3 regions of the Paenibacillus antri genome follow, and region 2 is predicted to be linked to each of the others. Evidence: riboswitches for the same ligand, from Rfam matches in the RefSeq annotation. Region 2 holds a riboswitch; each other region holds the start of a gene.
What was found. A riboswitch is a leader RNA that binds a small molecule or an ion and turns the genes downstream of it on or off. The one in region 2 is predicted to bind cyclic di-AMP.
Positions count from the first base shown of each region.

Region 1: linked by a shared signal. The riboswitch ahead of FE782_RS15115 (potassium channel family protein) and the one ahead of FE782_RS23640 (C40 family peptidase) in region 2 are both predicted to bind cyclic di-AMP.
Region 3: linked by a shared signal. The riboswitch ahead of FE782_RS22295 (CAP domain-containing protein) and the one ahead of FE782_RS23640 (C40 family peptidase) in region 2 are both predicted to bind cyclic di-AMP.

Region 1 covers NZ_VCIW01000009.1:113,368-123,274, reverse strand. Annotated here, with positions in the region: gene FE782_RS15140 (CBO0543 family protein) at 1-546, opposite strand, end outside; gene FE782_RS32910 (YjcZ family sporulation protein) at 699-806, opposite strand; gene FE782_RS15135 (ATP-dependent DNA ligase) at 1,171-2,031, opposite strand; gene FE782_RS15130 (alpha/beta-type small acid-soluble spore protein) at 2,163-2,387, shown strand; partial or broken gene FE782_RS32905 (hypothetical protein) at 2,542-2,988, shown strand; gene FE782_RS32900 (excalibur calcium-binding domain-containing protein) at 2,983-3,192, shown strand; gene FE782_RS15120 (TrkH family potassium uptake protein) at 3,189-4,532, opposite strand; gene FE782_RS15115 (potassium channel family protein) at 4,543-5,205, opposite strand; cyclic di-AMP (ydaO/yuaA leader) riboswitch at 5,333-5,522, opposite strand; gene FE782_RS15110 (CBO0543 family protein) at 5,738-6,232, shown strand; tRNA gene FE782_RS15105 (tRNA-Gly) at 6,401-6,474, opposite strand; gene FE782_RS15100 (aldo/keto reductase) at 6,591-7,526, shown strand; gene FE782_RS15095 (copper resistance CopC/CopD family protein) at 7,752-9,647, opposite strand; gene FE782_RS15090 (DUF2203 domain-containing protein) at 9,557-9,907, opposite strand, start outside.
Region 2 covers NZ_VCIW01000019.1:30,494-40,400, forward strand. Annotated here, with positions in the region: gene FE782_RS23620 (extracellular solute-binding protein) at 1-847, opposite strand, end outside; gene FE782_RS23625 (YwhD family protein) at 924-1,433, opposite strand; gene FE782_RS23630 (M1 family metallopeptidase) at 1,531-3,576, shown strand; gene FE782_RS23635 (hypothetical protein) at 3,613-4,425, shown strand; cyclic di-AMP (ydaO/yuaA leader) riboswitch at 4,880-5,025, shown strand; gene FE782_RS23640 (C40 family peptidase) at 5,028-5,675, shown strand; gene FE782_RS23645 (HD-GYP domain-containing protein) at 5,977-7,092, shown strand; gene FE782_RS23650 (Crp/Fnr family transcriptional regulator) at 7,132-7,818, shown strand; gene FE782_RS23655 (exodeoxyribonuclease III) at 7,930-8,694, shown strand; gene FE782_RS23660 (SRPBCC family protein) at 8,767-9,219, opposite strand; gene FE782_RS23665 (MerR family transcriptional regulator) at 9,216-9,560, opposite strand; gene FE782_RS23670 (sulfurtransferase) at 9,832-9,907, opposite strand, start outside.
Region 3 covers NZ_VCIW01000017.1:93,647-103,553, forward strand. Annotated here, with positions in the region: gene FE782_RS22265 (DUF92 domain-containing protein) at 1-210, shown strand, start outside; gene FE782_RS22270 (NAD(P)H-dependent flavin oxidoreductase) at 249-1,328, opposite strand; gene FE782_RS22275 (class I SAM-dependent methyltransferase) at 1,414-2,007, opposite strand; gene FE782_RS22280 (ABC transporter ATP-binding protein) at 2,471-4,207, shown strand; gene FE782_RS22285 (phosphotransferase enzyme family protein) at 4,563-5,543, opposite strand; gene FE782_RS22290 (hypothetical protein) at 5,617-5,805, opposite strand; cyclic di-AMP (ydaO/yuaA leader) riboswitch at 6,023-6,154, shown strand; gene FE782_RS22295 (CAP domain-containing protein) at 6,160-6,783, shown strand; gene FE782_RS22300 (ABC transporter permease) at 6,866-7,633, opposite strand; gene FE782_RS22305 (ABC transporter ATP-binding protein) at 7,634-8,395, opposite strand; gene FE782_RS22310 (pentapeptide repeat-containing protein) at 8,411-9,082, opposite strand; gene FE782_RS22315 (TetR/AcrR family transcriptional regulator) at 9,196-9,861, opposite strand.

The sequences.
Region 1 (9,907 bases), on a different contig from region 2:
CGCGAAGCCTTCCGTGATCCAATACGGAATCGAGGCGAGCAGCAGGTATGCGATGAAGATATGCGCATAGTTCATCCCTTTGTATAACTGGAACAAATCCAACGCTCCCATCAGCGGCTTAACCCCGAAGGCGAAAACCAGGCTCAGACCGATCATGTACAGAAGGTAACTCTTCTTATGCCGAAGGGTGAATTGGTACAGAAGCATGTAAGACACAGGCAATAGAGACGCGTCCAATCCGAGACTGTTCGTCAAGAACGGCAACCACTTGAACGGATATTCCCATAACCCGTGCGTCGTGCCGAAGGCGTCGATGTACACGGTGATCATGTGGACCCCGAAACCGAAGAAACCGATTCGGAACGCCTTGCTCCGATCCAAGAAAATAAATAATAAGATTAACGGGGCCACGAAGATCAATATCGTCGCCCAAAATTGCCAAGTGTCGAAAGCCGAAAATGTTTGCCAATATTCAAACCAATGCGTCTTCGTCGTTACCATCTCGTCGGTGATCTTCTTCAGCGCCTCTTGCTGCTCGTCCGACATCCGGACTCCTCCTCGGGTAGCTCTCTTTTCCCTTAGATTTCGCGTCCGAGGGCGGAAATATCCGATCTCTTCGCAAATATTCGATTTTTTGAAACTAAGGAAAAAGAGCCCCGCGAAGCAAGTCGCGAGGCTCTTCCCCTTATCGATTCCGATTAATAACCCAACACCGACCGGCTGATGATCACCAACAAGATGAACAACACCAAGATCGCGCCTACGGAAGTGAATCCACCGCCTACACCGCATCCTACAGCTGCCATTTCGATCCACCCCCCTCCGTTCTTCTGCAATATACGAAGGGGACGAGAAGTGCGGGTGTGCGAACGCCCGGGGGCCATCGCCCAAAGTTTATCGAAGGGTCGCCCATCCGGCGCGCGGGCTTGTCATACGACCGCGGCGGGAGGGGGATACTCTTATTGCTATCCACTGCACCTTGTTTCGGAAGGGAGGAGCTCTCATGTCTCATCGCAATTCGCAGAAGCAGCAAAAGCGCAAGCCGCCCGGAAACAACCACGATTCCGCGGTACCGGGTTCGACGCGAAGCGGCAAGAACGATTCGTAAACGCGAAAAAAATCCCCCGCTCGCCGTCGAGGCGACCGGGGGATTGACGTTTGCTCCAGACTTCAAGCGATGAAATCCACGAACACCGGATCCCGGAGCGTTCCGCTGCGGGTCACGTTCCGCGTCTTCACCTTGGCCCGGAGCAGCGGCTCCAAATGGATGAAGTCCTTATAAGAGCCGCTCTCGATCGATCGACATACTTCGTAGAACGCCTTCTTATGCGCCGGGCTCACCCCGAACTCGATCATTCCGGCCGGCTGCAGCTCCTCCCCGTCGGGAATAGCCGCAAGCCACCCGAACTGAGACTTCCGATATCCCGTGATCACGACGTCCACGTACGTCCAATTGATGATTTTCTGCCACTTCCGCGCTCTTCGGCCCACGGCGTACCGGCTCGTCTTCTCCTTCGCCACGATGCCCTCCATTCCCCGTTCCTTGATCGATTCGAACAAGGCCGTACCGTGTCGTTCGAGGTACGGAATAATGGACAGGTTCGGGTTGTCACGAACGGTCAAGCCGGCCAAGATTTCCTTGCGCCGCATGAGGGGAAGCGAACGGAGGTCCTTCCCGCGGTACCGCAATATATCGAAGGCGATGAAGGAGACCGGCGCGGACGACGCCGCTAACGCGATCTTCTCCTCCTGGCGCAATTGGAATCGGTCGTTCAACGCCTCGAAGGAAATCCTCCCCGTCTCCGGATCCGTTAACGCGACTTCCCCGTCAAGGATCAGATCGTCTTCGAACCCTTCGAGCAGCTCCGGATACTTCCTCGTCACCTCGTTGCCGCGACGCGTGTACAGCTTCGTCTTCCCGTCCAATCGCGCGTACATCGTCCGATGTCCGTCGATTTTCGGTTCAAATATATGATTAGCGCTGTCGAACGGCTCGGCGGCCGTCTCGAGCAGCATGGGAGGGATAAACATGTCGGCATCACCTCTCTCCATTGTACAAGGATCGGCAATTGGTTTGGAGTGGAAAGTGGAGGGGATTTGTAAATGAATAGAAAATAAAAAAACGCAAATATTATGGGTACAACCAGAGGGAGGTGACATCAATGGGTAAAGGATCGCAAAGCTCCAACAATTTGATCGTTCCTCAAGCGAACCAAGCGATGGAGCAGCTGAAGTACGAAGTCGCTCAAGAGCTTGGCGTGCAAATTCCGCAAGACGGCTACTACGGTTACATGGCGACTCGCGACACGGGCGCGATCGGCGGACACATGGTACGCCGCATGGTACAGATCGCCGAAGAGACGTTGGCTCGCGGCGCACGGTTCTAAGCATTAGAATGTAGCGGTAACATACATAATCCCCGCGGCGGCCGCCGACGGGGATTTGTTATTTGTTTACAAAACAATATTCGAAGCACGTTCGTTTTCGTAGTAAAATAGAATTCTATTGGAAAATTTATTTCGTTTCGGAGGCGTTCGACTCATGATTCGACATCTACGATGGCTCTTCGCATTCGCGTCCGTCCTTCTGTTCGTCGGCGGCTGCTCCTTGACGGCGGAAACTCCGGCGGCGGTGCCGGCGCCTGCCGCGGATGCCGCCGCCCCCGGGTACGACGTCGAGCTCGTCTTCCCGAGCGACGCGTATCCGGAGACGGCCTTGCACATCTACGATGCGATCGAGCTCGGCGGCGCCTCGGACGTATGCACGATCGACCGCGACGGAGCCGACGACAACCGCAAGCGATCGCTCGCCGGCATCGAACCGCAATCCGGGTACGACCGCGACGAGTGGCCGATGGCCATGTGCGCGGAAGGCGGCGAGGGCGCGAACGTCGCCTACATCGACTCGAGCGACAACCGCGGCGCCGGCGCGTGGGTCGGCCATCGACTGCAAGATTACCCCGACGGCACGCGCGTCCGATTCGTGGTGGCGAAGCCCGCGCTGACGTTCGGCGATTATACGGCGGAGCGAGAGGCGCTTCGATCGGAGGAGGCGGAACCCTCGTCGTCGTCAGTTTCCTACGCGAATTGCGCCGCGGTGCGAGCCGCCGGGAAAGCGCCGCTCTACGAGGGAGACCCAGGGTACAGCGCGAAGCTGGACCGCGACCGGGACGGGATCGCGTGCGAGACTTAACCGATCAATACCTTCTCTTCCGGATACCCGATCGTCGATTCTCTTCTCCGCTTGGCTAAAGCATAAGCAAGCGTCAGCGGTCCTAGCCGACCTACGAACATCGTTACGCTCAGGAGCAGCTTTCCCGCCGGCGATAAGTCGAACGTAATCCCGAGGGAGAGACCGACGGTGCTGAACGCGGAGGTCGTCTCGAACAAGATGGCGATAAAATCCTGATTCCGCTCCGTAATGGTGAGCAGGAAGGCTACCAACATCACAACCCCGAGCGAGATGATAATGACGGACAAGGCCCGCAATACGATCTCATACGCGATGTTACGGTTAAAAATCCGAACCTGCTCCCTGCCCCGGATACTGCTGAACACCGCAAGCAATAAGACCACGAACGTATTGGTTTTGATGCCGCCGCCGGTCGAACCCGAGGAAGCTCCGATGAACATGAGGAAAATGATAAAAAATTGAGTCGCCGTCATTAATTCGGAGGTAAACATCGTGTTAAATCCCGCCGTTCTCGGCGTAACGCTTTGGAAATAAGCGGCCCAGACTCGCTCCGACCAAGTGAAGGTTTCATAAGCCGTGGGGTTCAACAGTTCGAGCAGAAACACGACGACAAACCCGCCGATCAGAAGACACCCGCTTGAAAGCAGTACGATTTTCGAATGTAAAGACAATGCGTCCCATTTCCGCTTCCGGAACAGATCGAGCAGCACCGTGAACCCGATGCCCCCGATCATAAACAAAAAAGTGATGACGACGTTCACGACCGGGTCTCCGACGAATCGATTCAACCCGTCGGGCCAGAGGGAGAACCCCGCGTTGTTAAACGCCGATACGGAATGAAAGACGGCGTAGTACGCCGCTATCCCTACCCCCATATCCGGCGCCCAACGAAGGGTGAGGATGACGCTTCCCGCCAATTCGACGATTAGAGCGATAAAGAAAATGCTAAGCGATAAACGAACGAGTCCTTGGATCGAGTTGGAATTCGTCGACGTCTGAATGAGCGTCCGTTCCTTCAGCCCGAGCCGCTTGCCCAGCAGCACGGCGATAATGACGCCGAAGGTCATAAATCCGAGACCGCCGAGCTGGACCAAAACGAGCAGTACGATTTCACCGAACATCGTAAGCTGCTGACCCGGATCGAACACCGCGAGACCCGTCACGCAAACCGCGGAGGTCGCCATAAAAAAAGAATCGAGCAGCCCGAGGGATTCGCCCGACGTCGAGGATATCGGCAGCGACAACAGCATCGTCCCAAGCAAAATAATGGCGGCGAAACCGAAGACCATCCATTGCTGCGGACTGATCTCGATGGAACGCTTCACATTAGATCTCAGCACGAGTTCACCTCTATTCCGCGATCCCTTTTTCGAAACGAGTGATATCTTGGTTGGATCCGATCATGACGAGAACGTCTCCTTCTTGAATCTTGTCGTCCGCAAGAGGAGACACGATCATGGAGTTGTCCTTTCTCTTAATGGCCACCACGTTACAACCGTATTTCGCCCGGATATTGATCGCTTTGAGCGATTTATCGTACATCGCTTTCGGCGCCAACACCTCGACGAGACTGAAATCCGGAGATAATTCCAAATAATCGACCGTGTTATTCGACGTGATTTGATGGGCCACCCGGATGCCCGTGTCCCGCTCCGGCTGAATGATATGATCCGCGCCGATCCGCTCGAGCACGCGTCGATGGTATTCGCTCGTCGCCTTGGCCGTGACTTTCTTGATCCCCATATCCTTCAAGATGAGCGAAGTAAGAATGCTCGCTTGGAGATCGTCTCCGATCGCCACGATCGCGTGGTCCATATTCGAAACGCCCAGCTCCTTTAGAACCTTTTCGTCCGTCGAATCGGCTTGAAAAACATGAGTTATGATGCTCGAAAAGTCCTGTACTTTTCGAATATCCCGGTCGATCGCCATCACTTCGTACCCTAGAGAAATCAACGTTCTCGCGACGGTCCCTCCGAAGCGCCCAAGGCCAATGACGATAAACTGTTTTTTCATCCTCTGGTCCCCTCCGTTTCCCCTACTATTTACCTTACAGCGCTTAACTAAACCGCCGAATCCGTGAAAATGACAACAAAAAACCACGGAGGCTTGCGCCCCCGTGGTCTAAGCAGATCACAAGATCACATCCTCTTCTCCACGCTTACGAGGTTAGCTGTCGGATTCGGGCGGTAAGAGTCGCCCTACGCGGATGGTTCGAAGCAGCGTTCGATTGCTCCGATCCGCGATTCACCCCTTGCAAACCGGTTCGGCATGAAGCGCGGCTTGCGGCGGGTCCCCCGTTTTCCATATCGGAAACTCAGCGATCTATTGGTATTCGCTTTCCATGGAATGAATCATACGCCTCGGAAACGGGTAAGTAAAGTTCGAGTTCGCGCCGTAATCCGGGATAAATCGAGGAAAACGGGCAATGCGCCGGGATAACCGTCCGAATGTGCAGAGCAGCTCCTCCATGATCGGCGCGCCTTTCTGTATTTATCGATAGCGAAAAGGACAATAATAATGGAAAAATGAGATAGGTGGCAGCCGGATGCATGTCATTGTCGCCGTTTGGGTGACTTTCGCTTCGATGCTTTGGGGAAATTGGGCGAATTGGAGAAAGTACCTTCCCACGATTTTGTATATGCCGTTATGTAATCTCTTGTATTTTTACTTAACGAGCGACCATCGCCTCTGGAAGTTGGTCCCTGATGTTCTATTGTCGCAAAAAGGGGTAGACCTTCTTTATTTATTTATCGTCTATCCGCCTACGGTCGTTCTCTTTTTATCCAATTATCCGAATGAACGACAACGCCAGATCGTTCATTTGCTTAAATGGGTATTCCTCTATGCCGGCGTCGAATGGATAGGACATCAAACCGGAAGAATCGTTTACGATAACGGTTGGAACTTCGGGTGGTCCGTTTTCTTTTTGCTTTTTATGTTCCCTATGTTATACCTTCACCACAAGAAACCGATCCTCGCATACGGTTTAAGCGTACTTTGGGTGGTGTTTTATGTCATTGTATTTCAAGTTCCGTTATAATCCCGATTACGAGTTGAATATTCACTAACCCGGCTTACAAGCAGAATCTGTGCTTTGGACCATTTCGGCTCAAAGATTTCTCGTCCCGGCGCTTTCTTCGCGTGCCGGGCTTTTTCCGTACAAAAAAAGAAGCCTTGTATATATCAAGGCTTCTGAACATTTCATGTATGGAGCGGGTGATGGGAATCGAACCCACGCTACCAGCTTGGGAAGCTGGAGTTCTACCATTGAACTACACCCGCAGTGAAAGTAATTATAGTATGTTTCGAAGCGGATTTCAAGGGGGTACGGCGCATTAGTGGACGAACGCCAACATCTGGTAAACTGGAGGCAGAACCGATTAAAGGAGGAGTTTCGCATGAAATACCGGAGATTGGGACGAACGGATCTGAAGGTGTCGGTCATCGGCGTCGGGACGTGGCAGTTCGGGGGCGAATGGGGCCTTACGTATACGCAAGCGGAGGCGGACGCCGTGCTCCGCCGCTCCAAGGAGCAAGGGATCAACCTGATCGATACGGCGGAGTGCTACGGCGATCATCTGTCGGAGCGGCTCATCGGCGGCTTCTTGAAGAACGACCGGCGCGAGGATTGGGTGCTGGCGACGAAGTTCGGCCACCACTTCAACGGCTTGTTCGAGCGCGATCAGCTCTGGTCGGCGGCGGACGTGAGGAAGCAGCTGGAGGATTCGCTGCGCGCCTTGCAGACGGATTACATAGACTTATATCAATTCCACTCGGGCTCGGACGAGGCGTTCGACAACGACGACTTGTGGACGATGCTCGATAAAGAGGTGCAGGCGGGCAAGATCCGCCATCTCGGCGTCTCGATCGGCAGCAACGACAACTTGCATCAGACGGCGGCGGCGACAAAGGTCGGAGCCTCGGCGATCCAGGTCGTCTACAACCGGCTCGACCGGGCGCCGGAAAGCCGCGTCTTCCCGTCCTGCGCGGAGCAGGATCTGGGCGTGCTTGCGCGCGTGCCGCTCGCAAGCGGGTACTTGAGCGGCAAGTACAAGCCGGACGCGGCCTTCGTCGCGACCGACGTGCGCAGCCGCCACGACGCCGAGCAGCGCCGGGCGAAGCTCGAAGAGGTCGAGCGCATCGCGGCGAACGAGGTACCCGCCGGCATGGACATGGCGCAGTGGGCGCTCGCTTGGTGTCTCCGCCACGACGCGGTCACCTGCGTCATTCCGGGCTGCAAGACGCCGGAGCAAGTCGACGCGAACGCCGCCGCGGCGCGGTACGCGAGCGACAAGCATCCGCAGGCGTGGCGGGACGCCGTCGGTACGGTGTAGAGGGCTGCCTTGGACGGGATTTCCTCTCGTCTATCCGTTCGGCGGGGCCAATCGCGACCGCCGAACGGGAAAACCTCCGTCTTATTCCGAATAAATTCGCTTTTCGGACGCCGAACGGCCGCTTATAACGGAGCTTTTCCGGTCCATGGGCCGAATCCGAAGCGCCACTCGAAAATAAACGGGAGGTTTTCCCTTCCGATATTGAAAAAAAGAAGCTGATCGCCCTTACGGGTCGATCAGCTTCTTCGCGTAGTCGATCGTCTCGCCGTTGCTGCGCTGAATGCGCACGCGCAGCTCGGCCGAAGCCGGATCGGCGACGTCGAGCTTGCCGACGAACGTATAATCCTCGAAGCCGGAGAAGCTCTCCCACTCCTCCTTCGGCAGCTCCTTCGCCGTCAGCGAAGCCATACGGTCCGGCTCGCCCGGGACGACGGCGACGACGGTGACGGCGGGCTCCGCTTCGTCCTCGGGCACCCATACCTTCAGCGAGAGCGCGTTCGTCCCTTCGCGCAGATCGGCGATGTCCGCGGTCAGATGCGCCTCCGTCCCCATGACGTGCCAGTGGAATACCACGCGCTCGACGATCGGGCTCTGGTGCGTCATGATGCCGGTAACGACGACGATGCCGAGCAGCAAAGCGACGTCGGCGCGAAGCCACGCGCGGAACGCGTCGGGGCGGCCGTCCGCTTCGAGCAGCCGCTTCCGCAGCAGCGCCGCCACCGGCAGCACCGCGACGGCGAGCGCCGCCTTACCGATCAGAAGCCATCCCCACGTCGTCCGCACGATGTCCGCCAGCGACTCCGTATACAGGAGGGCGGCGACGACGCCCGTGGCGACGAGCACGGCGTAGGACGCGAGCGCCGCGGTCGAGAACGACGGCGCGAACGCCCGGAAGCCGTCCGGGAACTTCCGCAGCAGCAGGACGAGCGCGAGCAGCCCGCCGATCCAGATCGCCGCGGCGACGAGGTGCGCGGCGTCCATCAGCCGCGCCAAGGCGATCGGCTCGAACGCGCTCGCGTGGCCGCGCAGCGTCTTCGCCGCGATCATGAGGAGCGGCCACAAGCCGTCCACCGCGCGACTGCGGAACAAGAGCGGGAAGCCCGCCAGCGACAGCAGGCCGGTGAACAGCCACGATTGGCCGGTTCCGGTCGAGCGCAGCGTGTCCAGGAAGGACGCCGATGCATTGCCGCCGGACAGCTCCGCCCATTGCACGGCGACGTGAACGACGAACAACGCGAGATGCAGCGCCTGCAATCGCATCCCGATACGCCGCCAGTACGCGAGCCGGTCCGCTCCGACCTGCGGCCGCAGCGCGCTCCACAGCGCCCACCCGAGCAATGGCAGCAGCGAGGCGTAATACGCGACGCGGCTGGCGTTCAGGAGGGCCGCGAACGCGGTGCCCGCGCCGGCGGAAGACGAGACCTTCGTCTCGCCGTGCGAATCGTGCCCCGCATGCTCGTCCGCCTCGTCCGGCGCCGTCCCCGGCTCGTCCGCCTCGTCCGGCGCCGTCCCCGGCTCGGCCGCAGGCTCCTCCGCGCCGCCGTCCGGCGCAGGCGGTTCGACCGGCGCCTCAGGCTCCTGCGCCTCGGGCGCCGGCGTCGGTTCCTGCACGGGCTCGGGCGCCGCGACCTCGAACGCGAACCCGCCCTCGATCGGATGCCCGTCCGCCGAGATGACCCGGAACGCAACGTCGTACGTTCCGTTCGAGAGCGGCGGCAGCGCCGCCATCAGCGACTTCCCGCTGCCGTCCAGCGCCGGAGGCTCCAGCGGAACCCCCGCCCCTTCCGGCCCGGTCAGCGTGACCGAATGCAGCGCAGCCGTCGACTCCAGCTTGCCGCTGAACGTCAGATGCAGCATCTCCGGCGGCGTCTCCAGCGTTTCGCCGTCCGCCGGCGCGGAGCCGGACAACGACGTGTGCGCGTAAGCCGTTCCCCCGCCTCCGCCCAACGCGAAGGCGACTACGATCCATATAAGCGCCGCGAACCAGATCCGGCGAAACCAGCCTTCGCCTCGACCGCCGCCGATTCCGTCTATTCCAAGCCTTCGGGAATCGGACGTCGCCCGCGAAAGCCGTCGTCCCGTCCGTGATAAAATTCGATGCGTTCCTCTCCTTGTTTCCAACAAAGCAATACCTCTTCTCCATTGATCCTAGCGGGGAAGTCGACCAGACCGTGATCCACGTCCTTCAGCTCGGCGCCCTTGAGCCGAATGCTGTCGGACAACGTCTTCGCCTCCATCTGCAAAAACTCCATGCTCGCTTCCATCTGAAACAAGTCGTCTTCCGGCGGCTCCTTCGAAGCCTGCTCATGGGTAATGCGCATCTCGCGCAGCTTCAATGCGATCTCCACGAACTCGCGCTTCGTCTTCTGTAAGCGTACGAT
Region 2 (9,907 bases):
CGTGGATGAGCTCCCGCACGTCCCGGAACGCTTCCAGCCGGTTCGATCGTCCCGGATGCGGAAGCCCGTCCTCCCGGGCGAAGGAGACGCCGTTTTGCAGCAGGAAGATCGGCCACCGGTTGTTGGAGGATAAGTGGAAGAACAAGCCGTACCGGCTCTCCCCGGCCAGCTTCTTCAACGTTTGCCTCAGGTCGCCCCACGTCCAGCTGCTGTCCGGCTCGAACGCTCCCGCCTCCCGGAAGTGATCGCGATTGTAGCACAGGATCACGGGCGAAAACACGAACGGCCGCAAGAAAACCCGATCCGGCTCCGTATGTTCCATAAAAAGCTTATTTAAAAAGGGGAACGAGCTTGCCTGCGGAGCCTGGGGCTCGAATAACGAAAGAAGGCTGTTGTCCCGGAAATATAAATAGTCCAGATTGTTCAGCAGCACGACGTCTACGACGCCGTACGCCAACAGCTGCCGGATGGAATCCGGATTCGAGTACGGGAGCGTGACCGTCTCCACGCGAACCTCGGGATGCTCTCGCCGATACGACGCCAACAAGTCGTTCAGCTTCGCGTCCGCGTATAACGACGGGTACAGCCCGAGGCGCAGCGCGTTCTGCCGGCCCGACGCCGCCACCTGCGTGCCCACGCGCGGGACCTTCCGGATCAAGCCTTCTTCCACCAGCTTCCCCATCGCGGCGCGGACGGAGTTTTTGCTCAGATCGAACTGTTCGGCGAACGCGACCTCCGACGGCAAATAATCGCCGACCTGATAGGTGCCGTTCGCCAGATTCGTTCGGATATGGGCGATCAGTTGATTGGAACGATCTACGAATGTTTTACGATCGGGCTTAGCCATGACATAGTCCCCTTCGACCGGCTCCACGCGAAAAACCGCCCCCGCGCGACGCCTCGCGCGAAAGCGGCCGATCCGTCTACCCCAGCTTCTCCTTCAACTCATCGGTCGAAGCGTCCCACATGCCTTCGTTGTACTCGATCAGGCATCGCTTCAACGCCGCCTTCTCCCCGTCGGATAACCCGTCCAAGACGATGCGCCGCTTCATCGCGTAATCCATCTTGTTCACGTGATCCGCGAGAATCTTCCACCCGCGCCGCGCTTCGGTATCGACCAGCATCTCGCAAGCCGTCGCTCCCGCGTAATACATGCCTTCTTCGCGCTTGTCGACCGCGATCCACACGATCCAACAGCGGCGGCCGTTCGGCACGTCTTCCTTGTTCGCGGAAAACTTGATGCCCTTCTCCACCTTGCTCTTCGCATGCAGGGCGCCCAGATCGATGTAAGCTTCTTCCCCGTCCTTATCGATAATGACGGCCGATACGTTGTTCAAATCGATGGAGCCCGCGCCGAACCCCTTATGCTCCTTATTGCTGACGACGTTCAGCGCATTGATCTTCTTCCCGCCGACTTCCACGTGCGCCCCCACCTTCGTTCCTCGTTAGAATTTCTTCTATTGTACCCGAAATAATCCCCGGGGGACAAACATATACATCCACTAGACGCTTGTCAACGGGGTGAAAATCATGAAAAAGATGAAGTTAGGCCGCTGGCGGCCGGTCGCGATCGCCGGCGTCGCCTTCGCGGTATGGGTCGCGCTTTGGGGAGAGCTCGGCGCCCCCGCCGACGGCGACAGTTCCTTCGGCGAAGCGGTCGCGACGTTCGGCGTCGCCGGCCCGGAGAAGGCGCCGGCGCCGAAAACGAATGCGGGCCCGAATCCGAACCCGGCTCCGAACGTGGCGCCCCCGGTCCCCGAAAAGCCTCCCGCTCCGAAGCCGATGAGCAACCGCGTCGTGGAATATCACATCGGCGTCGCGCTGGACGCGGACAACCATGCGCTCCACGGCACGCAGACCGTGACCTGGCGCAACCCTGGCAAGGAGAAGGTGCAAGAGCTGTACTTCCACTTATACCCGAACGCGTTCGAATCCGACAAGACGACCTTCATGCGGGAGTCGGGGGGCAAGCTGCGCGAGGATAAGCGGACGGCCAACAGCTATGGCGGCATGACGATCTCCTCGATCGAGACGACCGAGGGGCTCGATCTGACCCATCGTCTCGCGTTCGAGCAGCCCGACGACGGCAACAAGGCGGACAAGACGCTGGCGAAGCTCCGCCTGCCGAAGGCGGTTCCCCCGAACGGAACGGTGACGCTGAAGATGTCGTTCACCGTGCGGCTGCCCGAAGTTTTCGCCCGCATGGGGTACAAGGACGACTTCGTGATGGCCGGGCAATGGTTTCCGAAGATCGCGGTTTACGAGCCCGCCGGGACGCGCGGCCGCACGGCCGAGGGGTGGAACGCTCACCAATATCACGGCAACTCCGAGTATTACGCGGACTTCGGCATCTATAACGTGAAGATCAAGGTTCCGACCGATTACGTCGTCGCGGCCACCGGCTTTCCGCCGAAGCCCGCCGTCGTCGATAAGAAGTCGGGCACGAAGACGTACCACTTCTATGCGGACGACGTGCACGACTTCGCCTGGTCGGCGTCGCCCCACTTCGTCTACGCGGAGGAGCCGTATTCGGCGCCGAACGTGCCCGGCGTCAAGATCAAGCTGTATCTCGATCCGACGCATCTGGAGCTGAAGGAGCGGTATCTCTACGCGGCCAAGAAGTCGCTGCAGCACTTCAGCGAATGGTACGGCCCTTATCCGTACAGCACGCTTTCGATCGTCGTGCCCCCGGAAGGCGCGGGCGGCGCGGGCGGCATGGAGTACCCCACGCTCGTCACCGCCTGGGCGGCCGATTCGGCGGACGTCGGGTACGAGCTCGAACGCGTCGTCGTGCACGAGATCGGCCATCAGTATTGGTACGGCATGGTCGCCAGCAACGAATTCGAAGAGGCGTGGTTGGACGAAGGCTTCACCTCGTACGCCGAGGATAAGCTCATGGAAGCCGAATACGGCTTGACGCCGAGCACGACGCTGGAAGCGAGCTACATGACGAACCCGGCCTCGCTCACCCGCTTCGCCTGGAACTTCGACAGCCACGATCATTACGCGGACAACGTGTACATTCGGGGGAAGCTCGTGCTGCTGGCGATGGAAAAGGAGATCGGCGAAGCGAAGATGAAACGCGTGCTTCGCGCCTACTTCGACCGGTGGAAGTTCCGGCACCCGTCGACGGGCGACTTCCAGAAGACGGCGGAAGACGTAACGAAACGAAGCTGGGCTCCGTTCTTCGATCAGTTCGTGTACGGCGACCAGATGGCCGATTACGCGGTGGAGCGCATCGAACGCGCGAAATCGGACGCCGGGACGTACGCCTACCGCGTCACCGTATCGAGCCGCGGCGGCAAGGACGGTCCGGTATCCGTCCGGTTCCTCTACGAGGACGGTCAGACGATTCGAGAGGAATGGCCGGGGAAGGAAGACAGCGTCGTCTTCGCGCTGCCGCCGCACGCCGCGAAGCTGAAGCACGTCGTCGTCGACCCGGAGCACGGCGTCGTTCTCGAGCATAAGCGCATTAACAATTTCATGAAGACCGACGTGGACGATAAGCTGGAGACCCGCTGGACGATGGGCGTCGCGAAGCTGCTCGAAGCGCTGTTCGGCACGGTGGTCTGGTAACGAACGAGCCGAAATTACGGAGAGGAGGCGCGCTTCATGTGGTCGTACGCGAAATCGGGATGGGCCGCCGCCCGTCGCAGTTGGTTTCTATTGTTCCTCATTTTCTTCTATCAGTATGGATGGGGCTTCGCGCTCTATAAATATGTGAAGTCGATCGTCGTTCCGCTGCTTCATCGCTACCCCGGCGGCGAATTGGCGCAATCCGCGGATCGCCTGTTCTGGCTGGAGGCCGAATTCCAGCTGACGAAGACAGGCTTGATCGCCCCTTACGCGTGGACGATTCTCGTCCTGCTGCTCGTCCGCATGCTGATCACCCCGCTGCTGAACGCCGGGATTTACAACGCGCTGGCGAACGGCGGAGACGGCCATCGGAAAGCGTTCGTCCGCGGGGCGAAGACGTACGCGAAGCCGTTCCTGCTGTTGTACGGATTGCAGACGCTGTTGACGTTCGCGCCGCTCGTCTGGGCGATTCCGCGCGCGCTTGCGGCGGCGTCGACCGCGTACGATTGGCCGTCCGTCGCGGCCGCGGCCGCGCCGTATGCGATCGGCTGGCTCGTCTACCAAGGCATTCTGGATCTCGCCTTCATGTATATCGGCTTCGGCATCGTGGAGGGTCGCGGCGGCTGGGCCGGACTCGGGCTGTTCGCCCGCCGGGGGTTGCCGATCGCGGCCCTCGCGCTCGCGACGTTCGCGGTCGGCCTCGCCGTCAGCTTGGCCGCGAGCGCGCTGTCGCTCTGGTGGGCCGGCTTCCTCGCGGTCGTCGTCCACCAGTCGTACCCGATCGTGCGCGCCTTGCTGAAGCTATGGGGCATCAACGCCCAGTATCACCTCTGGTCGGCGCATCGGTAAGCTTCATATATAAAGGGGGACATCTGGCGCCATGCGCGCTCGATGTCCCCCTCGTCGTTATCGAGCTTGCAGCCTTCCATCGCTTCCTCGCACGTCTACCCGAACAATGCCGCGTAAAGAGACATCGTTCGCTCCGGATGTCTCGTTTCGATCTCGAAATGCGTCGGTTCCGACAATTCGACTCCTCCTTCGAACTTTGGCTGTTTCTAGCGCCTCATGCCAGTTTGCAGCGTCAGCCCCCCGTCCCCGACCCATGCCTTCATCCGTTCGACGATCCGTCGTACCGCTCGTTCGTGCCCCAGACGCATCGCGTTCATGTTCCCGCCTCTCCTAACCTAGCAGGATCGACCGCCTCTTTTTTCGACCGTTGGTCACTATCATTTTATCGCCTGAATATTTTACTAGAATAGGAGGATTCCGACGAAAACTGTCGAATATAACGGAGGTCGAAAAAAATCGATTATTGCCTAATGTCCGCGTCGCATTCGACCCGGGCTACGGGGGAACCAGTCTTGGGTGAATTGATCTCGCAACTAGGGATCATAGGGAACCTTCAACCGAACCCTTAAGCTAACCTCGTCGGCATCGGAAGGGGTATACAATTGAAGAAGGCAGCATCTCTGGTGTTGGCATTGTCCATCGGGTTCGGCGCGTTCGCCGGCAGCGCGGCCGCGGCTACGGAACTCGAGACGGCCGTCGATCGATTGGTCGGCGTCGACTACAAGTACGGAGGTACGACGACGAAGGGCTTCGACTGCTCCGGGTTTACCGGCTACGTCTTCGAGAAGCTCGGCATCGATCTGCCTCGTCGGTCCGCGGATCAAGCGACCGTCGGCGCGAAAGTCGGCAAGGACGAGCTTCGTCCGGGCGACTTGGTATTCTTCAACACGGACGGCAAGGGCATCTCGCACGTCGGCATCTATATGGGAGACGGCAACTTCGCCCATTCCTCCAGCTCCCGCGGCGTGTCGATCGGCAAGATGAACGACAGCTATTATTCCAAGCGCTACGTCACTGCGCGTCGCGTCCTCGACGAGACGCAATATGTCGCCCTCGCGACGGAAGCCGCTCCGGCGGCGCCGGTCGTCGCGGAAGCGCCTCCAGCTCCGGCACCAGCCCCGGCTCCCGAAGCGGCCGCCGTGACGGAAGATGTCGCGCTTTCGACGGAAGCGGCGGAACTCGCGGCGGAGCATGCCGGCGAGAACGTCGCGGTCGAGGACGTCGTCGAAGCGTTGCGACAGCTCATGTAACACCGAATCCCCGACGCGCTCCATGCGCATCGGGGATTTTTCTTTTCCGTTACCCAAGACCAAAGACATCTATTGCCCGCTTGAAGGCGACTCCAATTCCGCCCCGCCGAACCTCCGTCGCGCGCGATAGAGTCGTTAATCCTGGATGAAGCCGGTTCCTATTTCCCATTTTCATGCAGGAATGTGACGGATTTGTTGTGTTTTGTTACCCAACTCACAGAATCCCTCGGCCTCCTGTGACATAATACATAGGCGGCGGATGCCGACCGATTCAAGCGGTTTACCGAGGTGTGAGAAAGACATGAGATTAGTAACGATCGAATCCTGCGCTCCGGGCATGAAGCTCGGCAAAGCCGTTCTGACGGAGCATGGGCAAGTACTGCTCGGGTACGGGTACGAGCTGACCCAACCCGTTATTCTGCGTCTGCGAAATATGGGCATTCATCAACTATATATCGACGATCCGCGGACGGACGACATCATCGTCGAAGAGACGATCCGGGAAGAGACGCGGCGTCTGGTGCACGGTTCTCTCCAACAATGCATGGACTACGTCCGGGCGGGCGGTCCCGCCGGCGGCGGACGCGTCGTGACGTTCTCTCGGCTCGTCTCGGACAGCGTCAAGCATATCGTAGACGACATCGTCGCGAACCGTAACATGCCGATCGTCCACATTCGGGCGACGGCCGCGACGGGCGACAAGCTCGAGCACCATTTCGTCAATAACGCCTTGAACGTCTCCGTCTTCGCGACGAAGCTCGCCATGGCCGAAGGCGCCGCCGCGGACGAGCTGCGCACCGTATGCGCGGCCGCGCTGTTCCACGATATCGGCAAGCTGCTCGTCCCGCAGGAGCTGCTGTCGAAGCGTACGAGACTGAGCGACGAGGACCTGCGGACGCTCCGCCGCCATGCGGAGCTTGGCTACAGGCTGCTCAAGGACGATGGCAGCGTCTCGCTCGTCGCCGCGCAATGCGCGCTGCAGCATCACGAGCGGGTGGACGGCCTCGGCTACCCCTTCGGGCTGCGGGGCAATGCCATTCACCCGTATGCCAAGCTCATCGGCATGATCGACGCCTACGATGCGCTCGTCAGTCACCGCAGCTACCGGAACGCCATGCTGCCGCACGAAGCGATGGATTATCTTTACGCGAACGTCGAAAGCGCGTATGATCGTGGTAAGGTAGAGCAATTTAGAAACAAGGTAGCGATCTTCCCTCCAGGTACGACGGTCACGTTGAACACCGGCGAGAAGGGGGTCGTCTCCCGCCTCGACTCGTCGTGCTTGCAGCGGCCGACGATCCGCGTATTGACGAACCCTAACGGAGAAGAATTGAAAATCCCCTACGAACTCCAGCTCGCGAAGCATCTCAACATCATGATTCGATCCGTGGGCGACATCCGATCCTACGCCGGATAACAGGTCCTAAACCTCGCTGCAGAAAGGCCAGGGTTCGTCATGAGCGCCCTTATCGGGCTATTGCGCAACGTCCCTTTGTTTCAGGATTTGACGGAGGAAGAGCTGCGGACGATCTCTCCCTTGTTCCAAGAGAACAAGTGGAATCGCGGGAAGCTGCTCTTCATGGAGGGCGACCCGGGCGACGAGCTGTTCGTCGTGAAGTCCGGCGTCGTCAAGATTTATCGCTTCGACGACGAGAAGGAAATCATTCTGGCGCTGTTCGGTCCCGGAGACTTCTTCGGCGAAATGGCGGTCATTCAACCGGCTCTCAACCGCTCCGCCACCGCGGAAACGTTAGAGTCTTGTTCGATTTATACGATGAAGCGATCCGTCTTCTACGAGTTCATGGAGAAGCATCCGCGCATCTGCATTAAGCTGCTCGAGGTGACGGTGCAGCGCCTCCGGAACGCGAACGATCAAATTTACAACCTGACGTTTCTCGACGTCCGGTCGCGCATCATCCGCACGATTCTCCGTCTCGCGGAGGAGCGCGGCGTCAAGCTCGGCGACGGCCTGCTGGTCGACATTCGCATGACGCACCAGCAGCTGGCGAGCTTCGCGGGCACGGCGCGGGAATCGGCCACGAAGGTGCTGCAGGAGCTGTCCGAGGAAGGGATGATCATCGTCGAGAAGAAGCGGATTTTCCTCCCGGACCATGAGAAGCTGAAGGAACTGGCCGGATTGTGAATCGCGCGAGGTCGGAGGACCGATAGCCGCAGCGTTAGCCGGAGGGCGAGCCGCTGCGGCTATTTATCGTATATACTAGGATAGATCACTTAGGAGAGGCGCGAGATTCGGATGAAGTTGGTTTCTTGGAACGTGAACGGCCTGAGAGCTTGCATGAATAAAGGGTTTATTGACTTCTTTCGACGGTCGGAGGCGGACGTCTTCTGCGTGCAGGAGACGAAGCTGCAGGAAGGCCAACTCGACTTGGCGCCGTTCGAAGGGTATGAATCGTATTGGAACTATGCGGAGAAGAAGGGCTACTCCGGGACCGCGGTATTTACGAGGGTGAAGCCGCTCTCGGTTCGATACGGCCTCGAGGAGAACGCCGAACCGGAGGGTCGGGTCATTACGCTGGAGTTCGAGGACTTCTATCTAGTGAACGTGTACACGCCGAACGCTCGCCGCGACTTGTCGCGGCTCGACTTCCGCATGGAATGGGAGGATCGGTTCCTCGCATACCTGCTCGAGCTCGACGCCAAGAAGCCCGTCGTCGTCTGCGGCGATCTGAACGTCGCGCACGAGGAGATCGACATCAAGAACGCGAAGGCGAACCGGGGCAACTCCGGCTTTACGGACGAAGAGCGCGAGAAGATGACTCGGCTGCTGAACGCCGGCTTCGTCGATTCGTTCCGCAGCCTGTATCCCGATCGAGGGGACGTCTATTCGTGGTGGTCGTACATGCCGAAGGTGCGCGAACGGAACGTCGGTTGGCGCATCGATTATTTCTTGATTTCCGAGCGGCTGAAGCCGCGTCTCGTCGACGCCTCGATCGAGTGCGAGGTCATGGGCAGCGACCATTGCCCGGTCGCGTTGGAGCTGGCCGACGAGCGCGGATAAGCGCGTCGGTCGACAGACAGGCTCGGGCGGGGTACGTGCGGGAGCCGCCCCTCCCTCCCCCGGCGCCCGAGACTACTTCCCGGTTGCTTCCCGCTCCACCTTCTCCAGAAAGTCGGCGACGACCTTCCGGTTGTTGCTCTCCCCGCCGAGCTTCATCATCGCCCGTCCGACGAAGTTGACGCCCCGATTCGAGCCTTCGTACGCGAACCTCGTACGATCTTCGCTTATTCGACTCAGACGGAACATGAATTCGACCTCGAACGCCTTGGCGAGAACGAAGGCGAGACGCATCCGCTTTTCCTCCGGCGCGTCCTTATAATCCAATACGGACACTTCGTACGTCTCCGATCTCTTGCCTTCCCGGTACGTTTGCAGGAATGTGGAGCCGACGACCCCTTCCTTCCGCTCTTTCCACCGATTTTCCGCGATGTTCGGCATGATCCGATGCATGTTTTCGACGGCGAACAACGCCCATACCGTCTCGATGCCCGCATCGATGACGATCTCTTCCTTCCATTGAATCATGAGTCGTTCTCCCTTCCCGATGCCAGAAATTCGTCGATGTCTTTCATTTTCGCTTGGAGGCCGTCGATTTGCGACTGGATGCGAGCTCGCTTCTGCAGCAGCAAGCTCTCCAGGTTGGCGAACGACTCGTCGTTCATGACGGACACCATCTCTTGGATCGTGAACCCGAGACTACGCAGCTTGACGAGAAGAACGGCGAGGACGTACGAGCCGTTGTCGTAATACCGGTAGCCGTTGCTCGGATCGATGCGGGCCGGCTCGAGCAGCTTGATCTCGTCGTAGTATCTCAGCGTGTCTCTGCTGAGTCCCGTCATGGCCGAAAATTCGCTGACCTTGTACATTCTTCCGCCTCCTTTCGCAGCTTACACCTTGGGGCGCACCCCAAGGTCAACGGGGATTCGCCGGACAATTTTAGTTTCCCGTTCGGTAAGCGGAATCCCGCTCTGCTGCTGCGAATGAGAGGGACGACTTCCTGTTCGGGACAGAGCTCCTCGACGGCCCGAAATTCGCGGTTATGAAGGCTTTCATATGCCGCTTATCGCGCGAGAAGGCCGCGACAGTCAGCCTTCCCGGCAGACATCGCGGCCTCAATATCCCTAAATCGCTGTATACTTACTTCTCCCCCATGACGACCGGACGCGACGCGTCGCTGATCCAATCGCTCCAGCTTCCCGCGTACAGCTTCACG
Region 3 (9,907 bases), on a different contig from region 2:
TTGACGGATTCGTGGATCGGCGCCGCATGGCAGCAGATGTATCGGTGCGCCGAGTGCGGTCGCGAAATCGAACAGGTCCGCCACTGCGACAAACCAGCCGTGCGGATCCGCGGTCGCGCCGGCTGGAACAACGATGTCGTCAATGTCGCCGGTTCGCTTGCAGGCGGCTTGTTCGCCGCGTCGCTTGCGTTCGTTTTCGGTTTGGCCTGACGGAAGGAGCCCGGAGATGTGACCGGGCTCCTTCGAATTCATTTTCCAAGGGTGGAAATCATTCCGACGACATCGTTCGCTTGCTCGATCGTTCGATCGATGATCGAAGCCGCGGAGCGGTCGTCGGCTAACCTGAGACCTTGTCCCGCCCATAACGACATATATTCGGGGAGATTCGCTTGCGCTGCAGTCTGGCGAATATCTCTCGTCATAGCGTTTTGAATCGGGTAAGGCGGGATGGCGCCTTGATAATTCCGGAATTCCTCCATAAATTTCGTACGAATGCCGCGTGCGGCTTTCCCTGAATAGGCGTACGTAACTTCGGTACAATCCTCGGTAGACGACATAATCTTCTGTTTATAAGCCGGGTGGGCGCCGCTCTCGGGGCTTGCTAAGAAGGCGGTCCCCATCTGTATGGCGGAAGCCCCCAACGCGAGAGAGGCGATAAGCCCGCGTCCATCCATAATACCGCCCGCCGCGACGACCGGCACCGAGACATGCTCGACGACTTGGGGAACCAACGCCATCGTTCCGATCAAAGCATCGGCGGCGTCCTTTAAGAACGTCCCCCGATGGCCTCCCGATTCGCTTCCCTGCGCTACGATGGCGTGTACGCCGGCCGCTTCCAGCGCTTGGGCTTCTTCCACGGTCGTTGCCGTTCCGAGGACCGTCGTTCCGCGCGCTTTCAACGCTTGAATTACGTCTTCAGACGGCATGCCGAAGGTGAAACTGACTACAGGGACGCTCTCTTCAAGCAGGATTCGGATTTGATCCTCGAACGACTCCGCGGACTTAGGAGTCGACGGGTTCGAAGCGATGCCGAGTTCCACGCGGAAGGAATTCAGAAAATCGTTCATCTCCGCGATGGTTGCTTCCGATGTGCAAGGTTGTTCCGGGACGAACAGATTGATGCCGAACGGCCGATCCGTTCGTTGCCTGATCTCCCGAATGGTATCCCGGATCCGGTCCGGCGCGAGGTATCCTGCCCCGATGCTGCCTAATCCTCCGGCGTTCGAAACCGCCGCCGCCAAATCGGGGGTAGTCGGCCCTCCCGCCATAGGCGCTTGAAGAATCGGGTGTCTTATGTCGAGCATACGCGTGATTTCCGTCTGAAACATGAAAGTCCTCTCCTGTATTCACCATGTAAACACAGTATCCATTATACCGCCCGCCCCCCTATCAGTAACTTATAAGTTTGCCGCCTTACGGTTTTGCCGAGAAAAACAACTCGTTGTACAAGAAGCATTTGCGAAATTTTTGATGGATGTCGCAGGAAAACTGGTGATCGGCAAAAAATTTCACGTACCCGTCTTCTCCCCGGATATGCCGCCCTCTGTCCCACCATCTCATGAATCGGTTACTCAGCGGCGTCCGATCCGATAGGAAAGGCTCCATGACGATCACCCGGCCGCCAGGCTTCAGAATTCGACGGAATTCCTTGACGTAAGCGGGAATCGAATCGCAGGGGATATGGTGCAAGACGGCGATAATCCATACGTAATCGATCGATTGATCGTCCAGAGGCAATGTCTCGGATGCAAGCGGATGGAACGTATATCCAGGATGCAGCCGGCTTGCGAAACGGGTTCTTCGGTCATCCGCATCGACCCCTACGTAAAATTCCGGGGAAACCATCGTGCAGTTGGCCCCCGTGCCGCAGCCGAAATCCAACACGGAGCGCCGGTCCAGCGGGAAATGCATCGAGATCGGGTCGTGGATATATTTCTTGGTAAGCCACTTGGGACGGACAAACCGGTGATACAGTCCTGGGGAAAATTGAAAGTCGATGGAGTTCACCCTCCGAGATATCAGCTTGGAAATTATTGTGCGGTAACGATTGGAATTTATTCTCGCGCGGCTTCGGTTTATTTCGGATGTCGAACATCCTGTATGAGCCATCGTGCGCTGGCGAAGACGGTCACATTGCCCAATGGAGTTACGGCCCGGCGGGGATCGCACTTTGAGCCCGGCGCAACTGGAGGGCATCGCCGTAACGGTGGCAAAGCTGTAAACGAAAACGGGGCAGCGAATGACGGAGAAATCAAGTCCTTCGCTGCCCCGTTTTTTGATCATCATAGGCAAAAATAATTATAGTGAAAAGTTGAATTGTCTGTGCGGTGCCGGGGTGCTACCATCAACATAACGAAACCGAATGGAGTGAGAATGATGAGAACATTTGCGATCGCTTTAAATAAGCACGTTGTCGTCGGTTATGATGAAACGACGATCCCTAGGGGACGCATAAATCGGAGGTATTTCCTTGGAGACACTGAAAAAGTTTTTGGCTTATTACAAGCCTTATAAGAAGCCGTTAATCGCAGATTTGTTCTTTGCGGCGCTCGCTTCGGCGACCGTACTTGTCTATCCCCTGCTGGTCGATCGAATGACGACGAAAGCAATCAGCGTTGAAGGAATCGATACGGAATTCGTTTTAAAAATAGCCGGCGCCTTCTTGGTTTTAATCGTCGTGGAGTATGTCAGCAACTTCTATACGGACTATTTCGGGCACGCGATGGGCGCAAAGATGGAATCCGACATGCGGGACGATTTGTTTCGGCACTATCAGGAGCTGTCTTTCCAGTATCACGACAATACTAGGACAGGGCAGCATATGTCGCGAATCACATCGGACTTGTTCGATATATCGGAGCTGGCGCACCACGGACCGGAAGACTTGGTTATCTCTTTTGTGAGGATCGTAGGAGCGTTCTTTATTTTGGTTCAAATGAATTGGAGCCTCACGTGCGTCATTTTTTTAATTTTTCCTCTGATGCTTATTTTCGCGTATCGCAACAGCATCAAGGTGAAAAACGCGCTGAAAGAGAACAGGGAACGCATAGCGGACGTGAACTCGCAGGTCGAAGACAGCCTATCCGGGATCAGAGTCGTGCAGTCGTTTGCCAACGAAGCTATTGAAATGGAGAAGTTCAGAAGCAGCAACCGTCGTTTCTTGGAAAGCAGGAAAAGAGGGTATTTCGCTGAGGCGGTGTTTTACAATGGATTGCTTTCGTTTATTTCTTTTATCAATATTGCGGTTGTGATCGCAGGCGCCGTTCTGATCAGTTATCATCTCCTGCAGCTAACTCAGCTGATTACCTTCCTCTTATACTTGAATACCCTGATTGATCCGATCAAAAGATTAGTGAATTTCACTCAAAATTTGCAAAACGGAGTCGCGGGCTTCGAACGGTTCGTCGAGATCATGGATGTTAAGCCGGACATTGCAAGCGCCGAAGACGCCGTCGCGTTAACGGATGTGAAGGGCAAGGTGGAGTTCATCAACGTGGGTTTCCAATATGCCGGCGACTCGAACCATGTATTCAGGAATATTAACATCACTGCGCATCCCGGGGAATATATTGCGCTCGTAGGTTCTTCCGGAGTCGGAAAAACGACTCTATGCAGCCTAATTCCGCGATTTTACGAAACGACAGAAGGAACGATTCGAATCGACGGCACCGATATAAAGTCGATCCGGCTTACGTCTCTGCGAGACCATATCGGGGTCGTGCAGCAAGATGTTTATTTGTTTTCGGGTACCGTGAAAGAGAACATTTTATACGGGAGGCCAGAGGCTACCGACGAGGAAGTGATCCAAGCCGCCAAGAACGCCGACGCCCACGATTTTATCATGGGTTTGCCGGACGGCTACCATTCCCACATCGGACAACGCGGCGTTAAGCTTTCAGGCGGTCAGAAACAGCGCATCAGCATCGCGCGCGTGTTCTTGAAAAACCCTTCCATCCTCATATTCGACGAAGCTACTTCCGCCCTGGACAACGAAAGCGAGCGGGTGGTGCAGGAAAGCCTCGACAAGCTGGCGAGGAACCGCACGACCTTCGTCATTGCGCACCGGCTGTCCACCGTCCGAAATGCGGAAAGAATCATCGTGCTTTCGGAGCAAGGGATTGCGGAGGAAGGAACGCACGAAACGTTGCTAAAAAATAACGGGATGTATGCCAAGCTCCATTACATGCAGTTCCAACCGGTTGGATAAACATATCTACAAAACAGGTAAAATGACCATCCGAAAATCGGATGGTCATTTTTGGTCCAACCCTGCCTAAACAAGCGAATATTGCAAAACGATGCGATTCCGCACGATCCATGCCGCTGCCCGCGCTCTCCATGCAAGCCCCCAAAGCGGCCCGTGACAGTCTGGAGTAATTCGTTGCTCAATTGCTTCCTCGGCTGTCTCGCGTACAACTACCTCTAAGATCAGATCGTACAGTTCATGCCTCTGTTTCGGATCTAAACCGTACGCATCCACAAGAAGCCGAAGTTGCCGGGCTCGGACGTCAAGCGGAGGCAAACCTACCCTTTCGGCAACATCGTCCGAAATTGCTTGTAGCTCAAAAACTGTGAAAGATCCTTTCGTCGTTGAGGAAGGGCACGCACCGTTGAGCGCAAAACTGCGGCATCCTTTCCCGAATCCATGGATGGACAGCTTCGTTTTCCATCACGAAAGCGTAATATCCTAACACTGCGGAAAGCATGAAACCTTCGATTACCGAGTATATTCCCTCTTGCGGCGGCTCTTGGCCGTAGTACCCATTGACGACTTGCTCTCTAGTTTCTCTCGGGGCATTTAAAGCCGTCATCGCTACATCAAACAGACGATAACCGAAGCCGAATAAGCTGTAATCGATAAATACGGACCTCCCTAGCGGCGTAACCAGCAAGTTACCCATGTTTAAATCCGCGTGGATTATCCCCTGCTTCAACATTTCAGGACGTCCGGCCTTCAACCGATCAACGATGAGTTCGAGCGTTTGCTCCACCACACCGTAAGTCTCATCCGAGAACAATTCAAGTTCGACGCCGCGCCGAATTTGCTTGAGCATCTTTTGGGTTCTACGAATACCGTAATCTGGCCGATCCTGAAGGACGACTTCGTTATAGTTACTAAAGAACTCATGTAGGCTCGCTACCTGAGCGCCCAAGTTGTATGCTGCATCAGGAGTCGATAAGTCCTCCTTCGTCATATTGCGGCCTTCGATCCAGCGGAGCAACGAGCAGCATAGACTCCGCCCGTCGAATTCGATCTCGGTTACGAGTTGTCCGGATAGACTCTCTACGGGTGTTTGTACAGCCAGGTTCGTCCTGCGAGCAATCGCCTCCAAAAGCCGTAACTCGGACTCAACTCCTTGTTTTGTATGCTGTATGCCGGCCAAATTAACGGTTATCGGATCGTGCACGCGAAGAAGATACGCATCGCCGTTCGACCTATCGATCACTTTATAAGTCCGGTTTTCGTTATGCCTGAGCATCGTTGTTTCTGGACGGGCGATGCCATACTGGAGCAGAAGCCCTGCGATCTTATCGTCCGTCATGCACCCCGATTCGTGGGATTCAAGAAACATATGTTCTTCTCAGCCCTCCTTTCTAAATTCGTCTGAATTCCGGTTATTGGTTTTTCTCAAGTGTTTTTACAAGATCCTCCAAAATGTTGTTGAACATATTGAATTCATCTTCGTAATTGGGACCATAATTTGTTGATTTTATTGCATTAGAAATCTGGCACGAGCCTAATAAAATGGCAATGCCTAGAAAGATAATTGCACCTGTTAGTGTAAATTTAGGTTTATCGTGCATCTTCTCCCCCCTAATATCCTTTATATACTGACAAATCTGGAAAAAGTAGCGTTTAGATATTACAAGCCTCTTATGCGCCCATCCACGATCGGATCACTCCTCGCCTAAGAACTTTGGATATTTTTGTGCAATGCCCCTCCTATTCTCCTATGCTAAAATAATTCGCATCTCAGAAAGGCATCTAAAAGTCATGTCTCTTTGCATCTTTTTCTGAGAAATTTCATGAAAGCCGAAGCTTCTTAAGAAGCGCGGGGGATCCATTCTATGGGGTGAAGCCACATCGTGGCAGGGTGATTGCTCTTTGACCCGAACCCGTCAGCTAACCTCGCAGGCTGTTTAAAGGAGAAGATTTCAGTGAGAGGTTCAAAGAAGATCGTTTTAGCCGGAGTTCTTGCCCTAAGTACTTTCGCTTCCGCCGGTTCGGCTTCTGCCGCCTCGTATACGGTAAAGGGCAGCGATACGATGTGGAAAATCGCCGCTCGTTATGGAGTCACCCTCAACACCCTAATTTCCGCGAATCCTCAGGTGGCCAATCCGAATAACATTCGGACAGGTATGGTGATTAATATTCCTGCCGCTCAACAAAGCACAGGGACCCAATCGACTGCATCGACCTTCTCGCAGCAAATCGTTACGTTGGTGAACCAAGAACGCGAGAAAGCTGGCCTGAAGCCGCTATTGAGCAATAATAGCTTATCCGTAATGGCATTAGATAAAGCGAAGGAAATGTACAACAGTAACTATTTCAGCCACACGTCCCCGACTTACGGGTCTCCGTTCCAGATGATGAATGCGTATGGCATCCGCTATACGTACGCCGGCGAGAACATTGCCAAGGGACAGAGAACCCCGCAGGAAGTCATGAATGCTTGGATGAACAGCACGGGGCATCGGCGGAACATCCTATCCCCAAACTTTACCCACATCGGCGTAGGCTACTACAACGGAGTATGGGTGCAAGAGTTTATCGCGAATTAAGAAACATTACTTCAACCAAACAACAGGAGCAGCTGCCGCGGCGATCTGCTCCCAGTATTATTGCGCTATCGTCTCCGTATTCCTACCCCCGCTTTTTATACGCCCTCATGGCAAAGAGATAAGCTACGAGCGTGATTCCGACGCACCATGCAAGGGCGACCCATATATCATTGCCCACCGGTTGACCCGACAGCAGCGCACGAATCGCGTCCACGATCGAGGTCACCGGCTGGTTTTCGGCAAAGACGCGTACGACTTTCGGCATCGTATCGGTCGGCACGAACGCCGAGCTGATAAACGGAAGGAAGATCAGCGGATAGGAAAATGCGCTTGCGCCTTCCACCGATTTAGCGGTCAACCCGGCAATCGCCGCGACCCAAGTCAATGCCAGCGTAAACAGCACAAGGATACCTGCTACGGCAAGCCATGGCAGCACACCCGCCGACGAGCGGAAGCCCATCAAGAGCGCTACGAGAATGATGACGACCAGAGAAATGACGTTGGATACCACCGATGTCAGCACATGTCCCCACAGCACGGCGGAACGCGCAATCGGCATCGTGTGGAACCGCTCGATGATGCCCCGTTGCTTATCCAGAAACAGGCGGTACGACGTATAGGCAATACCGCTTGCAATCGCAATCAGCAGGATCCCGGGCAGAAGGTAGTTCACATAGTTATCCGTACCGGTCTGGATCGCACCGCCGAACACATAGACGAACAGCAGCATCATCGCAATCGGTGTGATGCAGACCGTGACGATGGTGTCCATGCTGCGGAAAATATGGCGCATGGAACGTCCGAGCATTACGCCCATATCACTGAAAAAATGTTTCTTTGTCGCTTCCATTTACATGGCCTCCTTCTTGCCGACGATGGCGAGGAAGATTTCCTCTAACGACGGCTGCTTTTCCACATACTCCACCTTTGCGGAAGGGAACAGCTTTTTCAGCTCCGAAAGCGTGCCGCTTGCGATAATTCTGCCCTCGTGCAAAATGGCGATTCGATCGGCGAGCTGTTCGGCCTCCTCCAAATACTGCGTGGTTAGAAAGATCGTCGTTCCGCCGTCGGCAAGCTCCTTGACGATCTTCCAAACCTCGATGCGCGCCTCGGGGTCAAGCCCGGTCGTCGGCTCGTCGAGGAAGATGATCTGCGGTTTTCCCACAAGGCTCAAGGCGATGTCGAGCCTGCGCCGCATACCGCCCGAATAAGTAGATGCCTTACGGTCCGCGGCATCCGTCAAGCCGAAGCGTGCAAGCATATCGTCCGCAACCTGACGCGGATTTGCAAGATGCCGCAGCTTGGCGATCAAAATCAGATTCTCCCGCCCGGTTAAAATCTCGTCGACCGCGGCGAATTGACCGGTCAAACTGATCGACTGCCGCACATGGTCCGGCTTTGATACAACATCGAATCCGTTGACGACGGCGGTTCCGCTGTCCGGTTTGAGCAGCGTGGTGAGGATTTTGACGGTCGTCGTCTTACCCGCCCCGTTGGAGCCGAGCAGGGCGAAAATACTGCCCTTTTCCACCTCGAAATCTACGCCCTTTAGGACATGAAGCTGCTTGTAGGTTTTTTGCAGCCCTTTTACTTGAATGGCCTTGGATTGCATATTCTTTCCCCTCCCTTATATAACTGTAACTTTGGACAAATCGGCTTCCATGCCCTTGAGCAGCGCATAGGTCAGTTTATCCATCGTTGCGCCGTCAAAGCAGATGGTTTTGATCATACGATAGTACTTCTTAGACAACGTAAAACCCGGGTGGAAAGAAACGTTTTTGAATGTAGCGCCCTTGAACGAAACTTCGGTTAACGCCGCTTTCTCAAACTTGACGCCGATAAACGTCTGTCCGTCGAAACGCTGCCCGCTCAGATCGGAGTTCGTGAAGTCGACCCCGTCAAATAAACAACCTTCGAAAATCGTCTTTCTAAGATCGGTTTTCGTTAACGTTACGTCGGTCAGCGTTACTCCTGCGAATTGGGTTCCGTTAAGATTCGCGCCGCTGAAGTCGGTGCGCACGAGGATCGACTTGTGGAAGCTTGCATTCGACAGGTCAAGGGCGGATAGGCTGCAGTCCGTCAGATTCGCGCCGTCAAACTCGGCATCGCGTACGTCGCTGCCCTGAAACGAACTGCCGGTCAAATCCGCGCCGGAAAAGTCGGAGCCTCGCAGCGCGCTGCTTGTAAACTGCCCTTTATGAGCCGTAACGCCGGCAAAGTCGCTCTCGGCCAAGTTACTTGCGCTAAAGTTCGGTACTGCTTGCCGCTCCGGCGAGCGGGAGGTCATTTTCTGATTCATTACATTCACTTCTCCTTTTAATAGGTTTTCTAACAAGCGCTTTGAACCCGGATCACTTGTACATACCAACCGATGGTATGTATTGGTTTAAAAATAAGCTGCCTCGCGGCAGTTTAGGTTTCTTTGCTGACTTCTCTAGCTGACAAACGCAACAGTTCCTCGTAGCGTTGAAACATTTGCTCATCGAACAGGTCTAACCCTAGGCCTTTCAATATTTCATCGAACAGCCTTATCTTGCGCAACATCGTCTCGGGCGATGCCGGTATGACCGCCGGGTTTAGCCAAACGTTGGTGAGAATCATCAACACTTCGCTTAGCTCCCTTGGATGATCGGTTCGGATCGAGCCGTCTCGCATCCCTTGTTCGATGATGGGCTGGATATACACGGGTACGGCTTTTTCGATGATGTTCTCGATCTGTGCCGCCAGCAGCTTCGGATTGCGTAAGAGGTTCGGCGCCGCCGATGCCAGTTCGTTCTGGGCGGGATTGTCGAGAGAGACGCGGGAAATCTTGCGGAGCTTCTCCCGGCCGGTCAGCCCATTGTCGTCCCTGACGGGGGACAGCACTTCGTCAATACCTTTGAACATATGGTCGGTGACGGCCTGCCAGATCTCTTCCTTCGACTTGAAGTGATGGTAAATCGCCCCTTTTGTCAGCCCGCCCAGCTCATTAATGATATCCTGAACGGAGGTCTGCTCGTATCCTTTTTCTATGAACAGGTTAAGAGCTACGGTTAGGATCTGGTTGATGGTTTCTTCCGGATATTTATTTCTTGCCATTTGTTCGCCTCCTTTCATACATTCGGTTGGTATGTAACAAATATAT